Regions from separate parts of the Bacillus sp. FG16 genome, predicted to be linked through region 3. Evidence: riboswitches for the same ligand, from Rfam matches in the RefSeq annotation. Region 3 holds a riboswitch; each other region holds the start of a gene.
The links. Region 3 has a riboswitch for S-adenosylmethionine ahead of ACODS7_RS22485 (M20 family metallopeptidase). Riboswitches for the same ligand answer to the same signal wherever they lie in the genome.
Positions count from the first base shown of each region.

Region 1 (8,466 bases), on a different contig from region 3:
TAAACTACTTACAAATTCGCTTGGATCTGTCGTGTATATAAAAAGAAGTGTAAATGGTAATAACGTAAAATACTTTAATGAAAGTGTAGCTGCATAAAATAATGTTTCATATGTAATCGTTGCATATCCAATATGTAAAAACGAGGTATATGATTCAGTTAATTCAGATCCATGAGTTGGTGTAATAAATAAAATCATGACAGAGTTTAATAAACTAAATGTAAATATGACACTAAAAACAATTAAAATTTTATGAAATGGAATTTTAGCAATGCTGAGTCCGATACACCCAATGATAAATAATATTAGCAACACCCGAAAATCAAAAAACAAAAAAGTAAGCGTCATACAAAAAATAAATAAAAACAATTTCACTACCCCATCCATACGATGAAAATATGTACTATGCACCTTCCTCCCTCCTATTACTATCTAAATAAAGTTCCATAAATTTTTCCGGACATGCAATCCCACTAAATTTAACAAGCTTGGTTAAAGAACTCTCTCTTAAGTTAGCTATTTGTAACGTTTCTTGATCACCAAATACATTAGACACTGTATTATCCGCAATAATTTCCCCTTCATGTAGAACTACTGCACGGTCTGCATATTCTAGTGCGAGATTCATATCGTGAGTGATAAAAATAAATGAAATACCCTTTTTAGCTAGGTTATTAATAAACGACATAAATTGTTTATAATGATAATAATCTTGTCCCGCTGTCGGTTCATCTAATATGATAAGCTTAGGATTTGTTGTTAATACAGATGCGATTGTTAATCTCTTTTTTTGCCCATAGCTTAGTGCTTGAATTGGCCAATTACGAAATGGATATAAACCACAAATTTTTAAAGTTCCTTCTACTCTATTCTTAATTTCTTCCTTAGAAAAATTATGTAATGTTAATGTAAATGAAACTTCTTCAAAAACAGTAGGCTGTGTAATCATATGATTTGGATTTTGCATCACGTAAGATATGATTTTCCCACGTTTACGAATAGACCAAGAACTAATATTTTCACCTTCTAACAAGATTTTCCCATTTTTTATTTTGTTTATGCCTATAAGACTATGAGCTAATGTGGATTTCCCTGCTCCATTATGTCCCAATAGTGCCACAATTTCTCCTTCATATATTGAAAGGTTTACATTTTCTAATACTTTTTGTTTATTAGGGTATGAAAATGATAAATTCTCCACTTTAAGTAATTCCTTGTTTTTAGTATTACCTTTTAATATGACTTGTTTCTCCATCCACTCTTTTAGAACGTTGCCTATCTTTTCTTTTTGAAGGTTTTCCATTGGATATATTACGTCATTATTACGATCAAAATGTAATCTCTTTAATGCTTCGATGTAAATAGGCTCTCTTAAGCCAATACGTGGCAATATATTTGACGCTAAGATTTCTTTTGGTGTTCCTATTGCAATGACTTTACCTTCATCAATTAATATAACTTTGTCTAAATCCAGCTTTAAAATTTCTTCTATCCTATGTTCGATAATAACAATCGTTTTATTATATTGCTCATGTATATCTTTCATAAGTTCTATCGTATGTACGGCGCTTAGTGGATCTAAGTTCGCTAACGGTTCATCGAACAATAATATATCCGCATTTGTTGTTAATAAACCAGCAAGAGAAACTGTTTGCTTTTGACCTCCTGATAATTCATGTGGACTTTGTTTATGAAACGTATGCATCTTCACCTTTCTTAATGAGTCCGAAACAATCTTTTTCATGTCATCTTGATTTACACATTCATTTTCTAAATAAAAAGCTACATCTTCTTCTACTGTCAGACCAATAAATTGAGCATCTTGATCTTGCAAAATTGTTCCCACATTTTTACTCTGCTCGAAAATGCTGCCTTTTCGCGGATCTTTTCCAGCAATTAAAACGTTACCAGTACTAATCCCTTCATAAGAAAATGGGATTAGCCCATTGATACAATGAGCTAATGTCGACTTTCCTGAACCACTTCGTCCAGCAATTAGCACCTTTTCTCCAGGGTATATATGAAAGGTAATATCACTTAAAGTAGGCTGCGCAGCATGCCCATATTGAAAGGTAAATTGTTCAAACGAAATAATTGGTTGCATGTTAACATCCCTACTTTTCAATTTTTAAATGTGTATGTTTCTTATTAGATTTTGCCAAGCCAATTGTAAGTGGCAATCCAACTACTAAGAAAACGATAACATCGGAAATTGTTGCTCCTAATACTTGTATAACAATTTTGTCAAATGGTTCTCCCATCACAATAATATCGAATGCCCCAGCAAATATAATAGCAATGACAATACCAACTAACCCAGTAATTGCTAAATAAGAAATATGCCCCTTGTTAAACGACCCGTTTTTCACACTAAAACCAACTCTTTTTTGAATAAGACCCATCGAAAAACCAATAATCCCTGAACTAATAACCCAGCCCCACCAAATCCCCCAGCCAGCAATCGTATCTGTTACTGTATGACCTATAAGTCCGATTAACAGTCCTGCCACTGGACCAAATAATGCTCCAAAAACAGTTAATATAGCTAATGCTGGTTTAATAAATGTATTCGGTGCAATAGAAAATCCCCAAAGTCCTAATATCCCGTATAATGCTGCTCCAATACCGATTGCTACTACTAACTTTGTTGATAATTTGTTCATTACAATTCCCCTCTCATATTAGTCAACTTTTATTACTCTATATTTAATTTAAAAATGAATTATGCATCTACACTCCCTTTCTATACAACAAAAAATGACCTCTTATATAAGAGGTCATTTTCTTTCACGTTCAAGAATCCTCTTATCTTTCAAAAAACACAACGTGTCCTCTGCGGAATTAGCACCTTCCTATAAAATTGCATAGGGGTTGCTGAGGTTTCTTAGGGCCGTTCCCTCCACCTCTCTGGATAAGTATTAATTTGTAATTCGTATTATGGCACTAAAAAGTGTAAATTTCAACACTTTTCTTACTATTTTTATTTTTTGTTAAATGGCACATTTAAATCATTGTTTTCTTATCGGAATTGTGAAATAATGAATTCAAAATCGTTTCGGGAGGAATGCATTATGAAAGTTATTGGTTTGATTGGAGGATTAAGTTGGGAATCTACATCATTATACTATAAACATATTAATACGCTTACACTCTCTCAATACGATCAAAATGCAAAGTTAGTTTTATATAGTATGGATTTTGGTGAAGTAACTACTTTATTACAAAACCATCAATATGAAGAAGTGAAAAATGAACTAGTTACAGTTGCAAAGAAAGTTGAAAAATCTGGGGCTGAATGTTTATTAATGTGTTCAAATACCGTACATCTATTTGCCGAGGAAGTAGAACAAGCAATATCTATCCCGCTTCTTCATATTGGTGATGTAAGTGCTAAAGAAATGGTAGAACAGAATATAAAACGTATCGGACTATTAGGAACAAAACAAACGATGGAGCAAGATTTCTATAAATCACGATTAGCGAAATATAACATTGAGACAATTATCCCAAATGACGAGGAAAGAACTTTTATCCACCATGTCATATTAGATGAATTAAGTAGAGGGATCATTTCAGAAACATCTAAAGAAAAGTTATTACAAATTACAAAATCATTAATTCAAAACGGCGCTGAAGGTATATTATTAGGCTGTACTGAAATACCTTTACTCATCTCCCAAAATGATCTCACTATTCCCGTTTTTGATACTGCTTTTTTACATGCAAATACTGCTGTGCAATTTGCTGGATAGGAATATAAAAGCATAAAGGTGAGAACCTCTATGCTTTTATATTATTACAATTATTTATTTAAAAGAGATTCAATAACTGCAATTGCTTCTTTTGAACCACCACATTCTATAAAGCTATCATTCAGTTTTCTTATACCATTTTTATACTTTTCATTTGAAAGAACATCTGTTACAGCCTCTTTTAAAGTGTGCACATTAACATGTTCTTTCAATAGTCTATGTGCCGCTTCAAGCTCAGTTAATCTTTGCGCTATCATAGGCTGATCTTTATCATGCGGTATTATTACAAATGGGACATTATAATGAATGGCATCGTGTACGCTATTCATACCACCATGTGTAATAAAAACATCTGCTTCATTTAATATTTCTGATTGAGGTACGTATGGAGCAATTATAAAATTATCTGGCGCTTGCTTTATTTTTGAAATATCATTTCTATCACCAATTGCCATTACAACTATCCCATCAAAATCTGAAAAAGTATCAATACAAGTATTAAAGAATGGTTCGAGTCCTTCAAGCAGTGTTCCCATTGAAATGTAAATAACTTTCTTCTCTTTAAGTGATTCCAGTGGAAACTTTATATTTGTTTTACACTTTGAAATGCTCGGTCCAATAAAAATGTTATTTTCTCCGAACGATTCGCTATTAGGTTGGAAATAACGACTTGTGTATACGAAACAAACATCACCCTTATTATTCATAAATTGAAGATTATTCTTTGGTTTTACTCCAAATTTATGTTCCATCTGATTTAGTAATTTTTCAGAGATCTCCTCTGGTTGGAATGGTATATCTGCATTTGGATGAAAAGGTAATGTCTTCAAAAACTCTGAAGGAATTAAAAATATAGGTGAGGAAACTACACCTGGAACTTGTAAATACTCCTTTACTAACTCTCCCGCGCCAAATATATCATAAATTACGAAATCAAAATTTATACTTTCACATAATTTTTTCGTAATTTCCAATATATATAAAGAAGTTTGAACATGCACATGAAAGAAAGCATTTAACCCAGATGAGGTTTCAGCATCAATAGAAATCTCCTTTAATAGATCCGGATGAGTATGTACAGTAGCTCCTAAATCTTCAATTCTATCCTTAAAGTTTGCCGTTGTAATATAATGTACGTGATCCCCTCGTTCAGTAAAGGCTTTTACTAAATTTAATGTAGGGTTTACATGTCCCTCTGCTGGAAAATTAACCACTAAAATATTTAGCACTTATTCCTCACTCCTTACATTTCACTGTTTTAATTAAGCATACATACTGTTATTTGTACATGTAATCGTCCCCTAATAGTCCTAAAGTGCTTGTTACATTATGTTGATAAATAATTTTCAGTCATCAACATAAAAAAAGCATCTACCTATGTAGATGCCTAACCGTGATAAGGAGTGTTCTGTGAGGTTAGAACAAGCTTTTCTGCTTGTCCTATGCTATCAATATATGATTTATTTTATAAAATGTGAATCGTTAATAGAATTATTTTATCCATTTTATATGATCAAATGGATAAAATACCATTTCTACCTTACCTATTATATTTGACTCATCAATAAGTCCAAGTGTATTCCTACTATCTTTACTATGATTACGATTATCACCTAACACAAATAATTTATGCGTAGGAACTTTTATTTCTCTAAAATTTGAAAAACGATTGGATACTTGTAACATATCTAAATGTATATACGACTCATCACGCTTTTTACCGTTAATATATACCTCATCCTCTTTTAATTGTATATTATCCCCCGATAATCCAATAATTCGTTTCACATAGTAAATAGGCTCGTCTTCTTTTTTTATGATGACAACATCCCCATAATGAAAAGACGATAAACAGACGTTTACCTTATTAACAAGTATATAATCTTTTTCATTTAAAGTAGGTTGCATCGAAATTCCTTCTACCATACAAAATAAAAATGACTTATTAATAAAAATAACCCCTATTATAATTAAGATGTAGCTACATATGTTCCTCCAATATTTTAGAATAAACAGCTTCATATATACCTCATTTCCAATCTATCCCCAGATAAAAACGCCTCTAGTTCACATGAATGCTAGAGACGTTTCGTCCATTTTAATTCTCTTTAGAGTTATCTGTTTTTGGCGCTTCACCAGTTAATCGCTTATTTTTCAAATCAAAATAAGCATCTAAAACTTCTTTTCCAATATCGGAGTTAATGCCCGATTTATCATTTTCAACCCACGGTACTACAACAGAAAATGCTACTTCTGGATCATCATATGGCGCATATCCAGCCAATGTTAAGTTATAACATTCTCTACGATCGCCTTTCGCATTTCGCCCAATTTCATTTTCTCCACCATATACAGTTTGTGCGGTCCCTGTTTTACCAGCTGGTTTATATGGTGCTTTTTGGAACGCTCTTACTCCCGTTCCATCTCCTTCTTGAAATACTTTTCTAAATCCTTCTTTTACTTGATTAATATATTCTTGTTTCATATCGATTCTATTTAAAACAACGGGTTCTATTGATTGTACTACTTTACCAACCTCATCTTTTTGAACGGTTTGTTCTCTAATCTCTTGAACAATTTGTGGTTTCATTCGATACCCTCCATTTGCGATAGTCGAAATATATTGTGCAAGCTGAAGTGGTGTATACGTATCATATTGTCCAATAGAATAATCTAATAAGAAACCAGGCTGATTATCTTTTCTTCCAATTTGTCCTGCAGTTTCATTTGGTAAATCAATACCAGTTTGTACGCCTAATCCAAATTGCCTGAAATAATACCTCATTTTATCAAAATATTCTTGTTTAATATCTAGTGAACTATTTTTCACATAATCCACTCCAGCAATTTTTAATGCTATATTAAACATATAAACGTTTGAAGATACTTGTAACGCTCTTAGATCGTCTATATCACCAAAATTTTTCCAAGACTTCTTCTCCTTAGTTCCTTTAAACTTCATAGGTGCATCATAAAAATGTGTTCCAGGAGTTATTGCATTTGTTTCAAACCCTGTTAACACTGTCGCACCTTTAACCGTTGATCCAAGCTCATAAGAACTAGTCAGCGTGCCTAAAGCGTAATCTTCTACTTCCATTTTCCCGTCTTTTTCTACAAGCTTTTTCCCAGCCATTGATAATACTTGACCATTTTTGGGATTCATCATCACTACGAAAGCACGGTCTAACATTGATTCTGATCCTTTATATTGTTTTAATATTTTTTCTATGCTCTCCTCTACTTTTTTTTGCAATTCCATATCTATTGTTAAAGTTAAATTTTTACCGCTTTTCCCTTCAGTAACAGTTTCCGTTCTAATAGTATTTCCTTGTTTATCAGCAATGCTTCTTACTTCTTTTTTTGTACCATGAAGTACATCTTCGTATTGCTGTTCGATATAACTTTTGCCGACCCTATCATTTCGACTATAATCACGCACTAAATAATAATCTAATCTTTCACGTGGCAATCCTTCATCAGCATTTGAAACGTTACCAAGGACAGAACGGAATAGACCATCATTTACATAGATTCTCTCCCAATCAACTGATGCATCTACCCCTGGGAGGTTCGCTAAATTTTCACTAATCACCGCATATTCCTGTTCACTAACGTCCTTTTTAATAATTTGAGGTGCCATTTGAAAACCTGAGGTCATTTTACTTTTAATAGCTAACACTTCTATATCTTTAGCTGTTAGTTCTTGAAGATTTTTATCTGTAACGCGCTTCCTTTTTAAATCTTCTATTTTTTTGTCTAGCTCTTTTCCGGTAATATCCTTATTTCGGAACTTATCTATTTCTTTTTTGGATACTAAGTCTTGAGCAAGTTCTGGATTTAATTGCATCCAAAAGTCTTTCTTATCAGTCTCAGTTAACTTATCAATATCTTCTTGTGGCATTTCAATAATGTCTGCAAGTTGTCTTGCTGATTTTAATATTTCTTCTTGTTTTACACCTTTCACCTTTGTATATGTAATCGTACGTAAAGACTTATTATCAACTACTGGATTTCCTTCACGATCAAATATTTTCCCACGTGGTACAGAAAGGCCCACGGTTGCATTTTCTCTCTTCTCTACTTCATTTTTATATGTTTCTCCATCAAAAATTTGCACTTTCCCTAACTGAATAATAATGCCAGAAAATAATAAAAATACACAAAGGAATAAAATATTTAACCGGAGAGGTAATACTCTACCACTTTTCTTCTCTTGCTTTTTCACCTCGTCATAATCTCCTCCTTACAATATTCCAAATAATAATCACATTTCTATATTAAAAGTAATGTACATTTTCTATACATTGCTTTGTACAAATATTAATATAATGTTTAAAACTTAATAGAAATTAAAACAAAGGTAAAGAAAAAGTAAAGGTTACTAAATTTAATATAAAAATACCCAATAACAAAAAGCTTAGCTTTCACTAATCGCTTTGTTATTGGGTATTAAGTGATTTAAGAATTACTACTAGTGCGTACTGCTATACATTTATCGTCACAATTCGACAGAGGTTGTTTACTTTGTACTTTCGGTAAGTAAATAGTTACCGTTGTCCCGACACCAACCTCGCTCATGATACTAATTGTCCCTTGATGACTTTCAATAATTTTATAACTTAACATTAATCCAATACCAGTCCCTTTTTCTTTCGTACTATAAAAAGGTTCACCTAATCTCTTAATTCTTTCTTCAGGTATGCCTATTCCTTCA
Region 1 covers NZ_JBMDKC010000068.1:7,745-16,210, forward strand. Annotated here, with positions in the region: gene ACODS7_RS21750 (energy-coupling factor transporter transmembrane component T family protein) at 1-411, opposite strand, end outside; gene ACODS7_RS21755 (ABC transporter ATP-binding protein) at 404-2,104, opposite strand; gene ACODS7_RS21760 (ECF-type riboflavin transporter substrate-binding protein) at 2,115-2,663, opposite strand; SAM riboswitch class I at 2,803-2,918, opposite strand; gene ACODS7_RS21765 (aspartate/glutamate racemase family protein) at 3,072-3,752, shown strand; gene ACODS7_RS21770 (macrolide family glycosyltransferase) at 3,803-4,981, opposite strand; gene lepB (signal peptidase I) at 5,244-5,774, opposite strand; gene ACODS7_RS21780 (peptidoglycan D,D-transpeptidase FtsI family protein) at 5,851-7,977, opposite strand; gene ACODS7_RS21785 (PAS domain-containing sensor histidine kinase) at 8,211-8,466, opposite strand, start outside.
Region 1: it holds a riboswitch for S-adenosylmethionine, as region 3 does, so the genes downstream of both, ACODS7_RS21760 (ECF-type riboflavin transporter substrate-binding protein) here and ACODS7_RS22485 (M20 family metallopeptidase) in region 3, are expected to answer to the same signal.

Region 2 (8,466 bases), on a different contig from region 3:
TTTACATGTATCATTTGTCCAGTAACATAAGAAGAATCATCAGACGCTAAATATACGTATGCCGGCGCTAACTCATATGGTTGACCAGGCCTTTGCATCGGGACATTGCTCCCAAACTGAGAGACTTTCTTCTCATCAAAGCTCGATGGAATAAGCGGTGTCCAAATCGGTCCTGGTGCAACACCATTTACACGAATCCCTTTTTGCACTAACGATTGAGAAAGTGATCTTGTAAAAGCTACGATTGCTCCTTTCGTTGCGGAATAATCAATTAACGTTTCATTCCCTTCATATGCAACGATAGATGCCGTATTTATAATGACATCTCCTTTCTTCAAATGAGAAAGTGCTGCTTTCGTAACGTGAAAATAAGAAAAAATATTAATACGAAATGTTTTTTCTAACTGTTCTGCTGTAATATACTCTAGTCCTTGCTGCGGATATTGCTGTGCAACGTTATTTACTAAAATATTTAAACTACCTAACTGCCGAGCGGTCTCTTCCACAATATCTTTACAATGCTGTTCATTACTCAAATCCCCTGGCAACAATACACACTTTACACCTTCTTTTTCAACACGTTGTTTCGTCTCATTTGCATCTTCTTCCTCATCTAAATAAGCAATCGCAACATTTGCTCCCTCTTTTGCAAAAGCGATGGAAACTGCTCGTCCAATTCCGCTATCTCCTCCCGTAATTAACACATTCTTTCCTTTTAACTTTTCACTTCCTTTATAATTTGGATCTTCAAACTGCGGAAGGGGGCTCATTAATGATTCAATCCCCGGCTGCTTATTTTGATGTTGCGCAGGCATTGTTATAAAGTTTTTTTGCTGTGGCATAGCTTCTTTCAACTCCTTTTCCTTATAATGTGCATAATAAAAACTGAAATTCACACATCAAGTTACGATTAATATTCGAATTTAAGACACAAAATATGAATTGTTATAAACTTTTTATGCAAAACTATTGCAAAATAGTTAAAAAACGAATATTATATATAACTGTTGTGAAAATTATTCGTAAACAGAAAGGATGTTTATATGTTTAACCTTTCAAAACATAAAACTTCTATTAAAACTGAAATTATGGCAGGTATTATTACCTTCTTAACAATGGCATATATCATTGTCGTAAACCCTGTTATCCTTGGGGATGCAGGTGTTCCATTTGAACAAGCATTTACAGCAACAATTATTGCTGCTGTTGTCGGAACATTATTTATGGCAATCTTTACAAACTTACCAATCGCAATCGCGCCAGGTATGGGATTAAATGCTTACTTCTCTTACTCTGTTGTAAAAGCGCATGAAGGCATGACTTTCGCAATTGCATTCTCTGCTGTATTCGTAGCAGGTATGATTTTAATTTTGCTATCATTTACATCTTTCCGTACAAAATTAATGGAAGCAATTCCTGAAAACTTAAAACATGCAATTACTGCTGGTATCGGTCTTTTCATCGCCTTTATCGGTTTACGTTTAACAGGTATCGTTACAAAAAATGATGCAAACTTAGTTGGACTTGGTGATCTTCACTCTGCTCCAGTTCTACTAGCATTGGCTGGGCTTGGAATTACTATTGTTCTTATGTCTTTAAATGTAAATGGCGCACTATTTATCGGTATGCTATTAACTGGTATTATCGCTTTCTTCACAGGACAATTAACATTCTCAAACGGTGTTACATCAATGCCTGGATTACCAGAAGGAATTATTGTTTCAAATCCAATTACTGCTGTATCTGACGTAATTAACTACGGATTATACGGCGTTGTATTCTCATTCTTCCTTGTTACATTATTTGATACAACAGGTACATTACTTGGGGTAGCTCAACAAGGTGGATTTATGAAAGACGGAAAACTTCCAAAAGCTGGACGAGCTCTTCTATCTGACTCATTCTCAGCAACAATCGGTTCTATGTTCGGAACAACACCATCAACAGCTTACATTGAATCATCTGCTGGTGTTGCAGCTGGTGGTCGTACTGGTTTAACAACTGTTACAGTAGCTGTTCTATTCGCACTAGCAGCATTCTTCGGACCATTAGTAAGTGCCGTTTCTGGTGTATCAGCTATTACTGCACCATCATTAATTATTGTTGGTAGTCTTATGATGGGTTCAGTTCGCCACATCGATTGGGACTCATTTGATGAAGCATTCCCAGCATTTTTAGTAATCTTAAGCATGCCACTTACATCAAGTATCGCAACAGGTATCGCACTTGGATTTATTTCATACCCACTTATGAAAGTGGCAAAAGGTAAATTCCGTGCTGTTCACCCACTTGTGTATGTATTTGGAATTTTGTTTGCTTATCAATTGATATTCTTACCACATTAAAATCCCTCTTCCTGAGGGATTTTTTTATAAATACTGTTTGACAACACCATTCGTTTGTGGAATAATTCAAAATAGTTAAATATTCGATGTCTTATCAAGAGCAGGTGGAGGGATGAGCCCTACGAAGCCCGGCAACCGACCCATTTATGGGCACGGTGCTAATTCTTACAACACATTGTGTTGAAAGATAAGAGTAATATGATAAGGCGTCTTTTCTATATGAAAAGGCGTTTTTTATTTTCACTCCCTCCTCTCTCTTTTTAGTTTAGGAGGGATTTTTTTATGAAAAAATTATGTTCCATCGTACTTATTTTTCTCTTATTTACATTAGCATCTTGTACAAATGAACAAGATGCTATCTCTTCACAAAAGCAACAAACTGTGAGAAAGGCGACTACAACGGTAGAAAATCAATTACAAACAGAAATTCCAAGCCAAATGAAGAAGCCATTAAAAATCGCATTAATTATGCAAATGTCCATCGGAACTTTTTCCTCTCAATATATTGAGGGTGTCAAAAAACAAGTTGAGCTATTTGGCGGCAGTGTACAAGTCTACAATTCTGATAACGATTTAGCAAAAATGGCTGCAAATTTAGATACTGCTATTAATTCAAAAGTGGATGGTATTTTAATTGATCATGGCCGTTCTGAAGCACTAAAACCTGGAGTAGAAAAAGCGTTACAGGCGAACATTCCCGTAGTTGCGTTCGATAACGATCTACGCTTGCCAGGTGTGACAATTATTGATCAAGATGACTATAGTCTTGCATGGAAATCATTAAAAACGTTAGCGGAAGATTTGAATGGACAAGGAAATATCGCAGTTGTATGGGTCGGCGGATTTGCTCCAATGGAACGTCGCAATGTTATCATTGATGCTTTTTATAAACGGTATCCAAATATAAAAGAAGTTGCAAGATTCGGTACTGCTAGTAATAACACACCGCTCGATACACAAACACAAGTAGAAGCTTTACTAAAGAAATATCCGAAAAAAGACGATTTACAAGCTATTTTCGCTTCGTGGGATGAGTTTGCTAAAGGGGCTGTTAAAGCACTTGAACAAGCTGGTCGTACAGATATAAAAGTATATGGCATTGACTTAAGCAATGAAGATTTACAACTCATGCAAAAAGAAAACTCACCTTGGACTGCTACAGCTGCAACTGATCCAGCTGAAGTAGGTAAGGTTCAAGTACGATTTTTATACAAAAAAATTGCTGGTGAACAAACGCCAGATATTTATTCACTAGAACCTTATTTAGTAAAGAAAAATAGTTTACCAAAAGAAAATATAACAATGGATCAGTTATCAAAATATATAAACGGTTGGGGAGACTCAAAAGATGCATATTCCCCTTGGATGAAAAAATTAGAGAAGGAGAAAAAATGATGACGTTCTCTCTTCAAAACATTACACATTCTTATCATGTCGCTACACCTGTTCTAGAAGATGTTTCTATTCATATTCAAAAAGGAAAAGTACACGCTTTACTAGGCATGAACGGTGCGGGAAAAAGTACTTTACTAAAAATAGCAACTGGTGAAATTCAACCAGTTGTTGGCGATATAAAAATTGATACTCAGTCTGTTTCCTTTACTTCCCCGCGCGATGCAAAAAAGCATGGCATTTCTTTCGTAACACAAGAAGTAGATCACGGACTTATTCCCGGATTATCTGTATTAGAAAATGTACTAATCGATCATTTAGCAATGCAAAATAAAGTACTATTTTCAAAGTCCAAATTAGTCGCACTTGCTAAACAACATTTGCAAACTGTACAGGTAAATTTAAATGTTTCGGAAGATGTTTCAAACTGTTCATTACATGAAAAACAATTACTTCTTATCGCAAGAGCTTTATCTAACAATACAAATTACCTTTTATTAGATGAACCTACTTCTTCTCTTGGACCAAAAGAAGTTGAAACCTTTGGGAAACTATTAAAAGATTTAACATCAAAAGGAATTGGCATCCTTTTAGTTTCTCATCGTTTATCAGAGATTCGAAATTTCGCGGATGATGTAACTGTATTACATAATGGTCAAGTTGCCCTTTCTGAAACCATTACAACAATTACAGCTCAACAAATTGTGGAAGCAATGACTGGAAAACAACTTACACTTCCTATTAATACAGCACCAAAAACCGGGAGCGAGGAACTATTTAAAGTACAAGAGCTTCTATTACACGAAGGTCATTCTCCCCTTTCTCTTACAATACGAAAAGGAGAAACTGTTGTGATATACGGATTAATTGGAAGTGGAAAAACAACACTTGCTGAAACGTTATTTGGTGCTCGTCATACTTATCACGCAGAAATAGACGGTCAAAAACTAACGATTAAAACACCACGAGATGCGATTAAAGCGAAAATCGCACTTGTACCAGAAGAAAGAAGAAAACAAGGCGTATTTCTTTCGGAAGATATTATAAGTCACACAAATTTACATCAATCAGGTTGGAAACGAAAACAAACCGAATTAAATGATGCTACTACAGCAATTTCTTCTTTCGGTATTTCACCAAATGACCCAAAGGCACTTATTCATTCACTTAGCGGTGGAAACCAACAAAAAGTCTCAATTGCAAAGTGGAGTGGATTCAAACCTAATCTATTTCTTTTAGACGAGCCAACTAAAGGTGTAGACATCGCTGCGAAACAAGACATTTTTCAATTCATTCGCAACATTACAGAAAACGGAAGTTCCGTAATTTATTTCACAGGAGAACAAGATGAAGCGTTGCATATCGCTGATCGCATTCTTATACTGGCAAACGGAGAATTTGTAGGTGAATACTTACCAAGCGAACTATCTCCTGAACAGCTTTTACATTTATCTGAAGGGAGCTATTCCATTGAATCTCGTTCATAAAACGAAAACTAAGAAACTATATTTACCTACTCATCTTTTTTATCAATTTAGTACAATTGCTATTATTATAGGTGTTACAATTTTTTTCTCTATCGTCAATGATTCTTTTTTAACATATAACAATATTAGTGATATTTTACGTTCTATTTCCATCGTAACGTTACTTGCAATCGGCGTTACCTTTACATTGATTGTAGATGGGTTTGATTTATCAGTCGGCTCTACCGCTAGTTTAGCAACAATTGCAGCTGCTTCTTGTCTCGTTTTATATCGACAAGAACTATTAGTTACACTCCTTGTTCCTATTCTTTGCGGATTATTAGTTGGATTATTAAATGCACTACTCGTTATCCGAATTAAACTACCCGATTTACTAGCTACATTAAGTATCATGTATATCGTTAATGGACTACACTTAACATTTTCAAAAGGATCCTCAATTTATGAAGGAATGTCCGGTGCAACAGGACATTTTATTCCATCCTTTTTATTTATCGGTCAAGGTTCCGTCTTAGGAATTCCAGTCCCTGTCATTATCATGCTTACTGTCGTTTTAATTGCACATCTATTTTTAGAAAAAACAACGTACGGTCGTTTCTTTTATATGACTGGTGGGAATCGAGAAGCTGCTAGATTAGCCGGTATTCCTACTGATCGTTACCGTGTATATGCTTATATGATTAGTGGTTTACTAGCTTCTATTGGCGGCATTATTCTATGCAGCCGCGTTGGAACAGGACAAGTTTCAGCTGGTGCTCCATTATTAATGGATGCAGTCGCAGCTGCCTATATCGGTTACGCAATGTTCGGTGCCAAGAAACCAAATATAGTCGGAACATTCCTCGGATCGGTATTAATCGGAATTATACTAAATGGCCTCACAATGATGAACGTTCCTTATTATGCACAAGATATCATTAAAGGCAGTATTTTAATTACAGCTTTAGCCTTTTCATTTATTAAAAAGAAGCGTAAATAAAAAATAGAGCATCGAAATTCGATGCTCTATTTTCCCTTTGCAACAATCACACGAAAGCCTCCACGATTACTAAACTATGAAAAAGATAACAGCAGTTAAAAAGTATTAATATTTCTCATTCATCTGTAATTCTTTACTATACTTTTGAATGGAAACTGACGAAACAACCATTACCATTCCTACACTAAATCCAATAAGCTGATCCAATAGCATCTCATCATGTATGAGCCAGCGAAGTAGAAATCCCCCTCCAAAAATAAGCATTGCAGTAAATCCGGTATGCCTAAGTCCTTTATATACATTTTCCATATGTATCACCTCTTCACATAAAATTATCCATATTATACCATACAACCATCAAGTAACCGTATCGTCCTCTGACAATATGCAGCTACCTTTTGATCATGTGTAACAACTAGCACCGTTTTTCCTTGTTTATTAATCTCTTTTAAAATGCTCATAATTTTCTTCCCGTTTTCTTGATCGAGAGCACCAGTCGGTTCATCAGCAAGTATAATTTTTGTATCTTGTGCTAAAGCCCTTGCTATTGCTGTTCTTTGCTGTTCTCCTCCTGATAACTCGTAAGGATATTTGTTAATATGCCTTTCCAGTCCTACCATTTCCAGCATTTCTTTTGATATTTGTATACGTTTCTTATGAGAAATTTTTCTATATACAAGCGGAAGCATTACATTTTCAACAACTGTATAATCATCTAATAGCGAAAAGTTCTGAAATACAAATCCAACTTCCGTGTTTCTATACTTATGATAGTTTGACTTGAATGTACTCGTATCCATTCCATCTAAAAAATACATTCCAGTAGAGGGGCTCTCAATTAAGCCAATAATGTTAAGCAAGGTTGATTTCCCAGAACCAGATGGTCCCATAATGGCTATCATTTCGCCTTTTTCTATTGTAAGATTAATATCTTTTAAAGCACTAAAATTGCTCTTTCCGTATCCCTTAGCCACATTTGCGAGCTGAATCATCTATAACACCTCTTTCATATATGTATTTTTTATTTTTAGTACATTTAAATAAATGATTGCATATATAACGAGGATCATTACAAGTGATAAAGCACCTATAACAACCAATGATTCTATAGAGACTTTTAACGTTCCAAAAAAAGATACGGTACTATTTTCTAGCTCTTTTTGAATTTCAATCGCTCCGCTATTCTCCCATTGAAAATACGTAATTCCTATACATATCGATAAAATGAATAACAACATATACTCAATAATAAATGGAAGACATATTTGAAAAGTGCTTGCACCTAACGCTGATTTAATAGAAATATTTTTACGCTCTATATAAAGTGTTGCCATTGATGTCAATACAATAGATAGAAATGAAAAAAATAAGACTGTACCGCTTAATAATAAGGGGTATGACATATTATCAATACCTTGTTTTTCATTTTCTAACAATTTATTCGGATTTGTAACATAATACGAATACCCCTTACCTTCCGTTACCTTTAATACTTTCTTTTGAAATTCATTTATATTTATCTTCTCCTTTGTTTCTATAATTAACCCATTGTATAAAAGTTCTACACTATAGAACTCTATTTCTTCTGTTCCAATTGGTAAAATCGCCATGTCATCTAATAATGTAATACGATTATCCGATATTTCACCGCTCCGAGGATATGTAAATGGTGAATTTTTTTCTAAAAAGCCAATTACTTTTAGCTTCATTTTTCCAGATCGTATAACATCACCAATAGATACCTTTTCTATATAATTAGCCCCTAATATAACAGGTCTAATATCAAATGCTGATTTATGAAATTCCGATTCCTCAAAATATCTTCCTTGTGAAATTCGTATATGAAAGTACTTATTAATATCTTTATCAACAATAAGAGTCTTTATCGTTCCATTTTCTTTTTTTAAACTAAGTGAATAGTTACGGAACAAATAATTTGTTTTATTTGTTATTGGTATCGTATTAGATAACCCTTGCATGAAATCTTGATAATCATTTTTCGCTTTTTCTTCGCTAAACAATGTTATATCTTGCGTCGCATAAAGTTCATAGAAATTTTTATGAGTTGATAAATTATTTGCTAACGTCATCATTTTTCGATATCCCGAAAGATTACTAACAAATTCTATTGCTGAAGAAAATGCAATAATTAAAGAAATTACTATAATCAAACTTGGTAACAACCGTTTTTTCACAGACCGTATAGAATCAAATATAAAAAACATGAAGACCTCCTACGTTCTTAAATGTTTTCCAGGATATA
Region 2 covers NZ_JBMDKC010000048.1:26,592-35,057, forward strand. Annotated here, with positions in the region: gene ACODS7_RS17970 (SDR family oxidoreductase) at 1-842, opposite strand, end outside; gene ACODS7_RS17975 (NCS2 family permease) at 1,044-2,345, shown strand; SAM riboswitch class I at 2,434-2,539, shown strand; gene ACODS7_RS17980 (sugar ABC transporter substrate-binding protein) at 2,628-3,740, shown strand; gene ACODS7_RS17985 (sugar ABC transporter ATP-binding protein) at 3,737-5,224, shown strand; gene ACODS7_RS17990 (ABC transporter permease) at 5,208-6,203, shown strand; gene ACODS7_RS17995 (hypothetical protein) at 6,309-6,512, opposite strand; gene ACODS7_RS18000 (ABC transporter ATP-binding protein) at 6,545-7,195, opposite strand; gene ACODS7_RS18005 (ABC transporter permease) at 7,196-8,428, opposite strand; gene ACODS7_RS18010 (ABC transporter permease) at 8,438-8,466, opposite strand, start outside.
Region 2: it holds a riboswitch for S-adenosylmethionine, as region 3 does, so the genes downstream of both, ACODS7_RS17980 (sugar ABC transporter substrate-binding protein) here and ACODS7_RS22485 (M20 family metallopeptidase) in region 3, are expected to answer to the same signal.

Region 3 (8,466 bases):
GTTTTTTATATACAGATTATGAGAATACAGTGTATGTATTTCAGCTTATTTCGGAAGTAAGTTTACCTGAAGGTTCACCAATTCGAATTGAGTTCGATGGTGAGGAAGCGACAGGAGAAGTATTATCTGTACATGGATTAGAAATAGAATTGAAATTAAATGATTATATACAAGGTGAAATAAGAGAAGCGGTTTTATACAGTGAACCGTGGCAACTTTTAGAGCAACTGCAAGAGCGATTGAAAGAAGCACGTAAAGATAAGCTAAAACGTAATCGTATAAAGCGTCTCGTTGATGGGACGAGCAGTCCGAAGCATATTGAGAAGATGAAAAATCCGAAAAATGAACTAGCATATCGTTCGTTTTACAATCCGACAACGTACGTATGGGGACCGCCTGGAACAGGGAAGTCGTACAATTTATCACGTATTATTTCGGCTCATTACCAAAAAGGAAAATCGGTACTTGTGTTAGCTCATAGTAATGCGGCAGTGGACGTATTAATGAGCGAAGTAACGAAACAAATTGAGAAGAAAAAGAAATGGACACCTGGCGAAATTGTTCGTTACGGTTATAGTCAACATGAACATATACGAAATCATGAAACATTACTTACGTCGAAGCTAGTTGAAACGACGAACGGATCTTGGGGAGAAGAAAGACTCTATTTAGAAGAAACACGACAAGATCTTCGTGAAAAGATTTTATCATATAAAGCGACTTCTGCTGATAAGAAGCGTATACAAGAGATTGAAAGTGATCTTCGAAAGCAAAAAGCGAAAATTAAAGAAGTAGAAAAAGAATATATTGAAAATGCAAAAGTAATTGGTGCAACTCTATCAAAATGTGCAATTGATGCGCTGATTTATGAGCGTACATTTGATTTAGTTGTCGTAGATGAAGTGAGTATGGCGTTCGTTCCGCAAATCGCATTAGCTGCTTCACTTGGAAAACGTATCGTTGTTTGTGGCGACTTTTTACAATTACCTCCAATTGCGATGGCGAACCATGAACTTGTTCGCAAATGGCTTGGGGAAGATATGTTTTACCATGCTGGGATTGTTGAGTCTGTTAATAAATCAGAAGCACATCCGAACCTATTTATGTTGCAGGAACAAAGACGTATGCATGCGGATATATCGAAGTTTACGAATTCGTTTATTTATAAAAATAGAGTATACGATCATCCGTCTGTTTCAGAGCGTAAAGAACTTGCGCAATTGCAGCCGTTCGCAAATGAAGCGAGTGTTTTATTTGATACGAGCCAAATGGGAGCTTTTTCGTTAAAAGATGCTGCTTCTGGTTCACGTTTTAACATTATGTCTGGTTTAGTAGCAATGCAAATGATGTTAATCGGATTGTTAGATGGTGTGCAATCCATTGGTGTTGTGACACCTTACAGGGCGCAGTCACGCTTTTTATCGACGTGTATTAGAGAAATGTTGCAGAGAACGAAATATCAAAACATACCAGTTTTAGCGGCGACAGTTCATAAGTTTCAAGGTTCTGAAAGAGATATGATGATCTTTGATACGGTTGACAGTTATCCGCAAGAACGACCTGGCGTGTTATTCTTTGACCATAAAAATCATCGCCTCGTCAATGTAGCAGTGACAAGGGCGAGAGGGAAGTTCATTCAATTATCAGATTGCCATTATATGCGTAAAAATCTTTCTAGAAAACAAGCGTTATCGCAATTAACAGCTCATATAGAACGTCATGGAGATGTGTATGACCGCACGACATCAAGACAATTGTGGGAACGGAAAATTTCGAAACGTTTACGCTGGTTTATGGAAATGAATCTTGAAGAGCCGAAAGGGCTATTAAAAGATATTTTAGCCGCAAAACGAAAAATTATTATTTCACTGCCAAGTACGAAACAAGTAGATAAACGAGTATGGCAAGCGTTAATGCGTACAAATGCACAAATAACAGTTTATAGTGATGGACCAGTTCCGCTGAAAAATGTAAAGTTACAAAGACAAAATAAAGCATTCCCGTTTATCGTAATCGATGATGAAATCTTCTGGGCAGGCGCACCGCTCACATCTCAAATGATATTTGAAGGTAGTACGGAATTTCCGTACGTATGTGCAAGACTGCAAGCACCAGAAACAATTGGTGTATTAAAAGGATTTTTAGATATTCGGTAAATTCGGATAGGAATTCCTTGACTTTTAATTGGAATGAACTTAGAATAAATGTAATTTAATATAATTTTATGAAAATTCTTATCGCGAGAGGTGGAGGGACTGGCCCTATGATACCTCGGCAGCGGATTCGTTATGAATACTGTGCCAATTCCAGCAAGGTAACTTGAAAGATAAGAAAGAAGCTCATTTTGATTGTATATACAGAAGCCTCTTTCTATCTTTTAGAAAGAGGCTTTTTTACGTGAAAATAAAGGAGGAAGAAAAATGGGAGCGACAGGAGTAGCGTCACAAAGAAAAACAATTGAAGAGAGTATCGAAAGAAATAAGGAAAAGTACATAGAAACAAGTCATGATATTCATGCGAATCCGGAAATTGGTAACCAAGAGTTTTACGCATCAAGAACGTTAAGCTTATTACTAGGGAGTGCTGGTTTTCAGTTGCAACACAATATAGCTGGGCATGAAACAGGTTTTATTGCGCGGAAAAGTTCAGGGGAAAAAGGACCAGTCATCGCATTTTTAGCGGAGTATGACGCTTTACCAGGATTAGGCCATGCGTGTGGTCACAATTTAATTGGCACAATTAGCGTTGCAGCAGCAATCGCATTATCAGAAACGCTTGAAGAAATTGGCGGGGAAGTTGTCGTGTTTGGTACTCCGGCTGAAGAAGGAGGACCAAACGGTAGTGCGAAAGCGAGTTATGTAAAAGCGGGGTTATTTAAAGATATTGATGCGGCACTTATGATTCATCCGAGCGGAAAAACAGCGACAACGAGTCCTTCACTAGCAGTCGATCCACTTGATTTTCATTTTTACGGAAAAACAGCTCACGCTGCAGCTTCGCCAGAAGAAGGGATTAACGCATTAGATGCGGTTATTCAGCTCTATAACGGTATTAACGCACTTCGCCAACAACTTCCGTCAGATGTAAGAATTCATGGTGTTATTACAGAGGGCGGAAAAGCACCTAACATTATTCCTGACTACGCCGCAGCAAGATTCTTCATCCGCGCAGCAACGAGAAAAAGATGTGCAGAAGTAACAGAAAAAGTAAGAAATATCGCACAGGGAGCAGCATTAGCAACAGGCACAAAAGTGAAAATCCATCAATTCCAAAATGAAATCGATGAACTACTCGTAACAAAAACATATAACGACGTCGTAGCAGAAGAACTAGAATTATTAGGCGAAGACGTAAACCGTAAAGAAAGAGTGGGTATTGGTTCAACAGACGCAGGAAATGTAAGCCAAGTCGTACCGACCATTCACCCGTACATTAAAATTGGTCCAGATGACTTAATTGCGCATACGAATGAATTTAGAGAAGCAGCACGTTCAGAACTAGGGGATAAAGCATTAATTACATCGGCAAAAGCATTAGCAAATACGGCGTATCGATTAATTACGGAAGAAGGGTTGTTAGAGAAGGTGAAGGAGGAGTTTAAAGAGGCGCAGAGGAATCAAGGGTAAGTGAGAAGGGGGATTATACCCGGGATTTTTAGTAGGAAATTGAATGAAAAAAGAACCAGCCTATGGCTGGTTTTATTATATTATAAAAGAATTTTTTCACATACACTTGATATTTCTACCTTAGTGTCCTCTTATTAGAACGACAATTTCTCCTCAAACTCACTTTTTAAAACAATTAAAGGAGACGACAAGCCAAATTGCATTAAAGAGTCTAAAAATGCAGCGAGAGAATCCATCGAATCGCTCATGACTTTCATCATATAATTAAACTCCCCACTAATTCGATATAAATCTGTTACTTCAGGAGCGGCATTACAAAATTGGATAAAATCAGAGCATTGGCTCGTTTTAAACATGATGAATGCTTGAATGTTTTTATTAATTTTGGAAGGCTCAAATTTCGTTCGGTAAGCCGCTATCACTCCTTGATCTTCAAGTTTGTTAATACGCTCTTTTACAGCAGGTTGCGTCATGGATATAATTCTTCCTATTTCTGAAACAGAAATTCTCGCATTTTCATACAACAAGTTCATTATTTTGTGATCGATTTCATCTAGTTTTACTGCATTTTGCATTGGGGTATCTCCCTTGATTTATTTTCTAAAGTAAATTGTGATTTATAACTATAATATCATAAGTAAAGAAACTAAATTACCTATGAATTTATATTTAAAATGATTGGGGTTTACATGAAAATATAAGTATAGATTTTTATTAAACGGAAATTTAGGAAGGATGGAAAAAATGAAGAATCTTGATGGGAAAGTAGCGATAGTAACAGGGGCGAGTCGCGGTATTGGTCGGGCGATTGCGATGAGATTGGCAAACGACGGTGCATTAGTAGCGATTCACTACGGCCGAAATAAGGCAGCTGCAGATGAAACAATTAGTGAGATTGAATCTAATGGAGGAAAAGCATTCTTAATTGAAGCTGATCTCAATTCAGTTGATGGTGTCAAAAAGTTAGTAGAACAATTGAAGAATGAATTACAAATAAGAGTTGGTGCATCAGAGATTGATATTTTAGTAAACAATGCAGGGATAGGTACACAAGGAACGATTGAAAATACGACAGAAGAAGTTTTTGATGAAATTATGGCCGTAAATATTAAAGCACCATTCTTCTTAATTCAGCAAACATTACCGTTACTACGAGCAGAGGGGCGCGTTATTAACATTTCATCAGCTGAAGTAAGACTTGGTTTTACAGGGTCTATTGCATACGGTTTAAGTAAAGGTGCATTAAATACGATGACACTTCCTCTAGCTAAACATCTCGGAGAAAGAGGTATAACAGTGAATACAATTATGCCTGGATATACGAAGACAGATATTAATGCAAAATTGCTAGATGATCCGGAAATACGAAATTTTGCTACGAATTCATCTGTTTTCGGACGAATAGGGCAAGTTGAAGATATCGCAGATGCAGTAGCGTTCCTTGCTGCTTCTGATAGTCGTTGGATAACAGGGCAGATTTTAGATGTTTCTGGTGGGTTTTGTTTATAGGGGCACCACCCCATGCCCATCAGGCTAACAAAATAAATTACTAGATACGAAATAATCCTTGTTTTAAAACTAGCAAGTGATAAAAAAGTAGGCATGCTAAAGAAGCCTATTAAAACGCGGTTTTTTCGCTAGGCAGCTTGTCTATCCTTCACTGTCGTTTTATACACAATCCCTAGAATATCAAAGACGGTCATCTTCTTATACCGATGACATTTACGACCGTTCTTTTTGAGCAGTTGATAAAGACAATACAGAATTTTTAAAAGTTCTTCTGTGCCATAGGCTAGCGCTTGAAACAGTAATGGAAAGAAATCTTTAATCATATAAATTGCTTTATATTCACTCAGCTCTTGCTTTTTCTTTTTAAATAGAAACTGACGCATTTGAAACATCGTAGAAGAACATAGGAGAATGCCGATAAGTTGTCCATATAAATGGCACTCTAGGCGTTCTCTTTTTATATTTTGGCATTCATCAATTTCAAAGAATGACTTCCACGTTTTAAACAAAATTTCAATCTGCCAACGAAGTGAATATAATGAATGCACGTAGTTCGTCGGTACTTCTTCTAGCGACGTATTCGTGATATATACATTCATGCCCATTAAACGTTTACTTTTATCCTTCATGACAATGCCTTTCTTCTTTTCACGTATCGCTTGGTTTTTCAGACGTGTTTGTGTTTGATCATCGGTTAAACGATGAATAATGACACGTGCTGGAAGTTTCTGATTTTGGCCAATGTATGCCTCGGGGATTTCCATCGTTTCACCAGGAATTAGACCAGACAGCATTTGTGTCATATCAAGCTGGATGTATTCTGTTTGCTTTTTTAACGTACCATTGTTGAAGTATTCTGGTTCAGGGTTCTTGATATAAATGCGTGTATTCAACTTCAACCGCGAGATATAGTAAGCCTCTTTATCATGAATGGCTTGTAAGTCTCCTAAATCGAAGTAACCAAGATCACGTAAACACAAATCGCCTGCTTCTACGGTTTCAAGGCAGATAGTACCGTATGTTTTATCATTATTCTTTCCTGGTCCAAGCTGCACGTTAAGAAATTGACCACTAAGTAAATCGTATTCCAATTGGATTTTCATGCCTGCCGTATTACTACTTCCACCTGAACCTTGATAGTCAGTGGCGAGATGGTCAGGCAGTTGAAACACTGTTGCATCTAGAATACGGATACGATTGAAAGTAGAGATTATATGTGCAGAAAGTGAGTGATTTGAACAGAGTTTTTGTGTGAGAAGAGAAGTAAAAACTTCTCGAAGAAATGCGACAGCTGCTGGATTAAAGCGTTGATTCAGTCCTTCTGGACTTATGAGTGTAGCTGTATTTGCATAAAGCTGACTACATAATTGAGTGAGAGAATCACTTGCTACATGTTGACTAATCCAGATACATAAAGCAGCCAAATCAAGTGCGCCATACTTACTTTTACGTTTTACAAAACCTGTCTCTTGTGCGAATTGTTGAAGAATATGTGGAGATAGATATCGCTGTAGTTCTTTAGCGAACAACTGAAATTCATCCTGAATTGATAGAGTCATAAAAGAACGCCATCCTTTCTGTATATTTTGTGACTTTACCTATAAGTTGGCCGCAGTTGGAAGTATAAGTTGGCCAGAAAACACTTATTTTTGTAGGTGATTATCTAATTATTCAACGGAATTGGAAGCATAAATTGGCCGTGAATGAATTATTAACCCATAAGCTTGCCGTTTGTTTTATTCATGTAGCTTTGGAATAATGTTGGGCCAAATTGATACTAAAAAACCTTAATAAACGAGCAAGTGGAACTGACGATTCCCTTAATTAATAGGTCACTTTGCTCTCTTGATATGTTTTCTTTACCCTTTCGATTTGAGCGAGGTCTCCTTGTATATGTTGAAGATCTTTCAATTGAAAATAACTTGTAAATTATTTATTAATAAAGTTGTTCTCTGGCAGGTTTATCCAAATATATATAGAAAAATGAAAGAGTAAATTTTAATTTGACCAAAGGAGATGAAGAAATTGTTTAAAAAAAGCGGTATCGGAGTATTGTCTACAGCAATTGTATTAAGTGCTAGTATAGGTTTTTCAGGTATTGTATCAGCAGATAGTTCATCTGCAAATGAACAAGTTAGGAATGGAGACTTTGAGGATGGGCTAAATAACTGGATTTTATCTAATCCTAATTCTTCTACCGAGAATATCGGCACTTCTGAACCAGGCAATCATTATCTCAAATTAATACATGCAGACACAGCCTATCAGCTTGTTACTGTAAAGCCGCATACAGAATATACATTAACATTTGATATAGCGGGAAGTATAGTTTCCCCATCAGAAGTAACAGTAGGTAATCTGAATGCCAATCAAGAAATCGTTCCATTAACAAAGAAGCAGTATACAGGATTTAAGCCGGAACATCATGAGATAAAGTTTAAAACAGGGGAAGATGTGTCAAACTTTGCTGTCAAACTTGCTTCTACAGCAAATGGGAGGGTTAAGTTTGATAATGTACAATTAAAGGAGAAGGAGAACCCTTATATTTTAAATATTGATTTTGACCACAATTCAAGTTTAGAACCTTTTAAACCAGCATATGGCTCTTTAATTTACAATATTGAAGAGCATGCAGGAGTAAATAATTCTAAAGGACTTCATTTTAGTTCAGGAACCGGTCATCTTAAGGGAGACGTAACTTTGAAGCCTAATACTACATACATCATGTCCGCATCTGGAAAAGTATCGGGTCCTGAAAAAACCTTATTTGTAGGAGCACAGTCTCCTGGGGAGGAAAACACATTTGTTATGACGTTTACTTCCACACAGTATGAACAAAAATCGGTTGAATTTACTACTCTAAATACTAATAATCCATATAAGGTCATCTTACAAATTAATGGATATGTTAACATCGGTGATGCCTATCTTGATGATATCGTACTAGTTGAAAAGTAGCCATAATTAAAAATATATTTCTATCATTGACACATGAAAACAATTCTAGAAATGAGTCGCCATATGCCCATCAACTTAAGGATTTTATAACGCCCCAAAACGAAAAAAATGTACATTTTTTTCGTTTTGGGGTATTTGCTATTCTTAGATTGATGATGTGATGCTATCCCTAAAAGTCGCGACTTTATTTAAAGGCGACATTAAAAATAGTCTTCAAATCCTGGAAGCATAAGTTGGCCGTAAACTAAAAGAAGTATAAGTTGACCAAAATGGCCATCTTATACTTCTTGTAACACTCAATCAATTAAAGAACCTCAGCCGTTTGTTTAAATAATTAATATCCCAAAATATCTACTTCAGCTGCTGAAGCAAA
Region 3 covers NZ_JBMDKC010000073.1:3,040-11,505, forward strand. Annotated here, with positions in the region: gene ACODS7_RS22480 (AAA domain-containing protein) at 1-2,156, shown strand, start outside; SAM riboswitch class I at 2,232-2,333, shown strand; gene ACODS7_RS22485 (M20 family metallopeptidase) at 2,421-3,626, shown strand; gene ACODS7_RS22490 (Lrp/AsnC family transcriptional regulator) at 3,761-4,201, opposite strand; gene ACODS7_RS22495 (SDR family oxidoreductase) at 4,371-5,135, shown strand; gene ACODS7_RS22500 (IS4 family transposase) at 5,264-6,694, opposite strand; gene ACODS7_RS22505 (carbohydrate binding domain-containing protein) at 7,161-8,093, shown strand; gene ACODS7_RS22510 (M60 family metallopeptidase) at 8,428-8,466, opposite strand, start outside.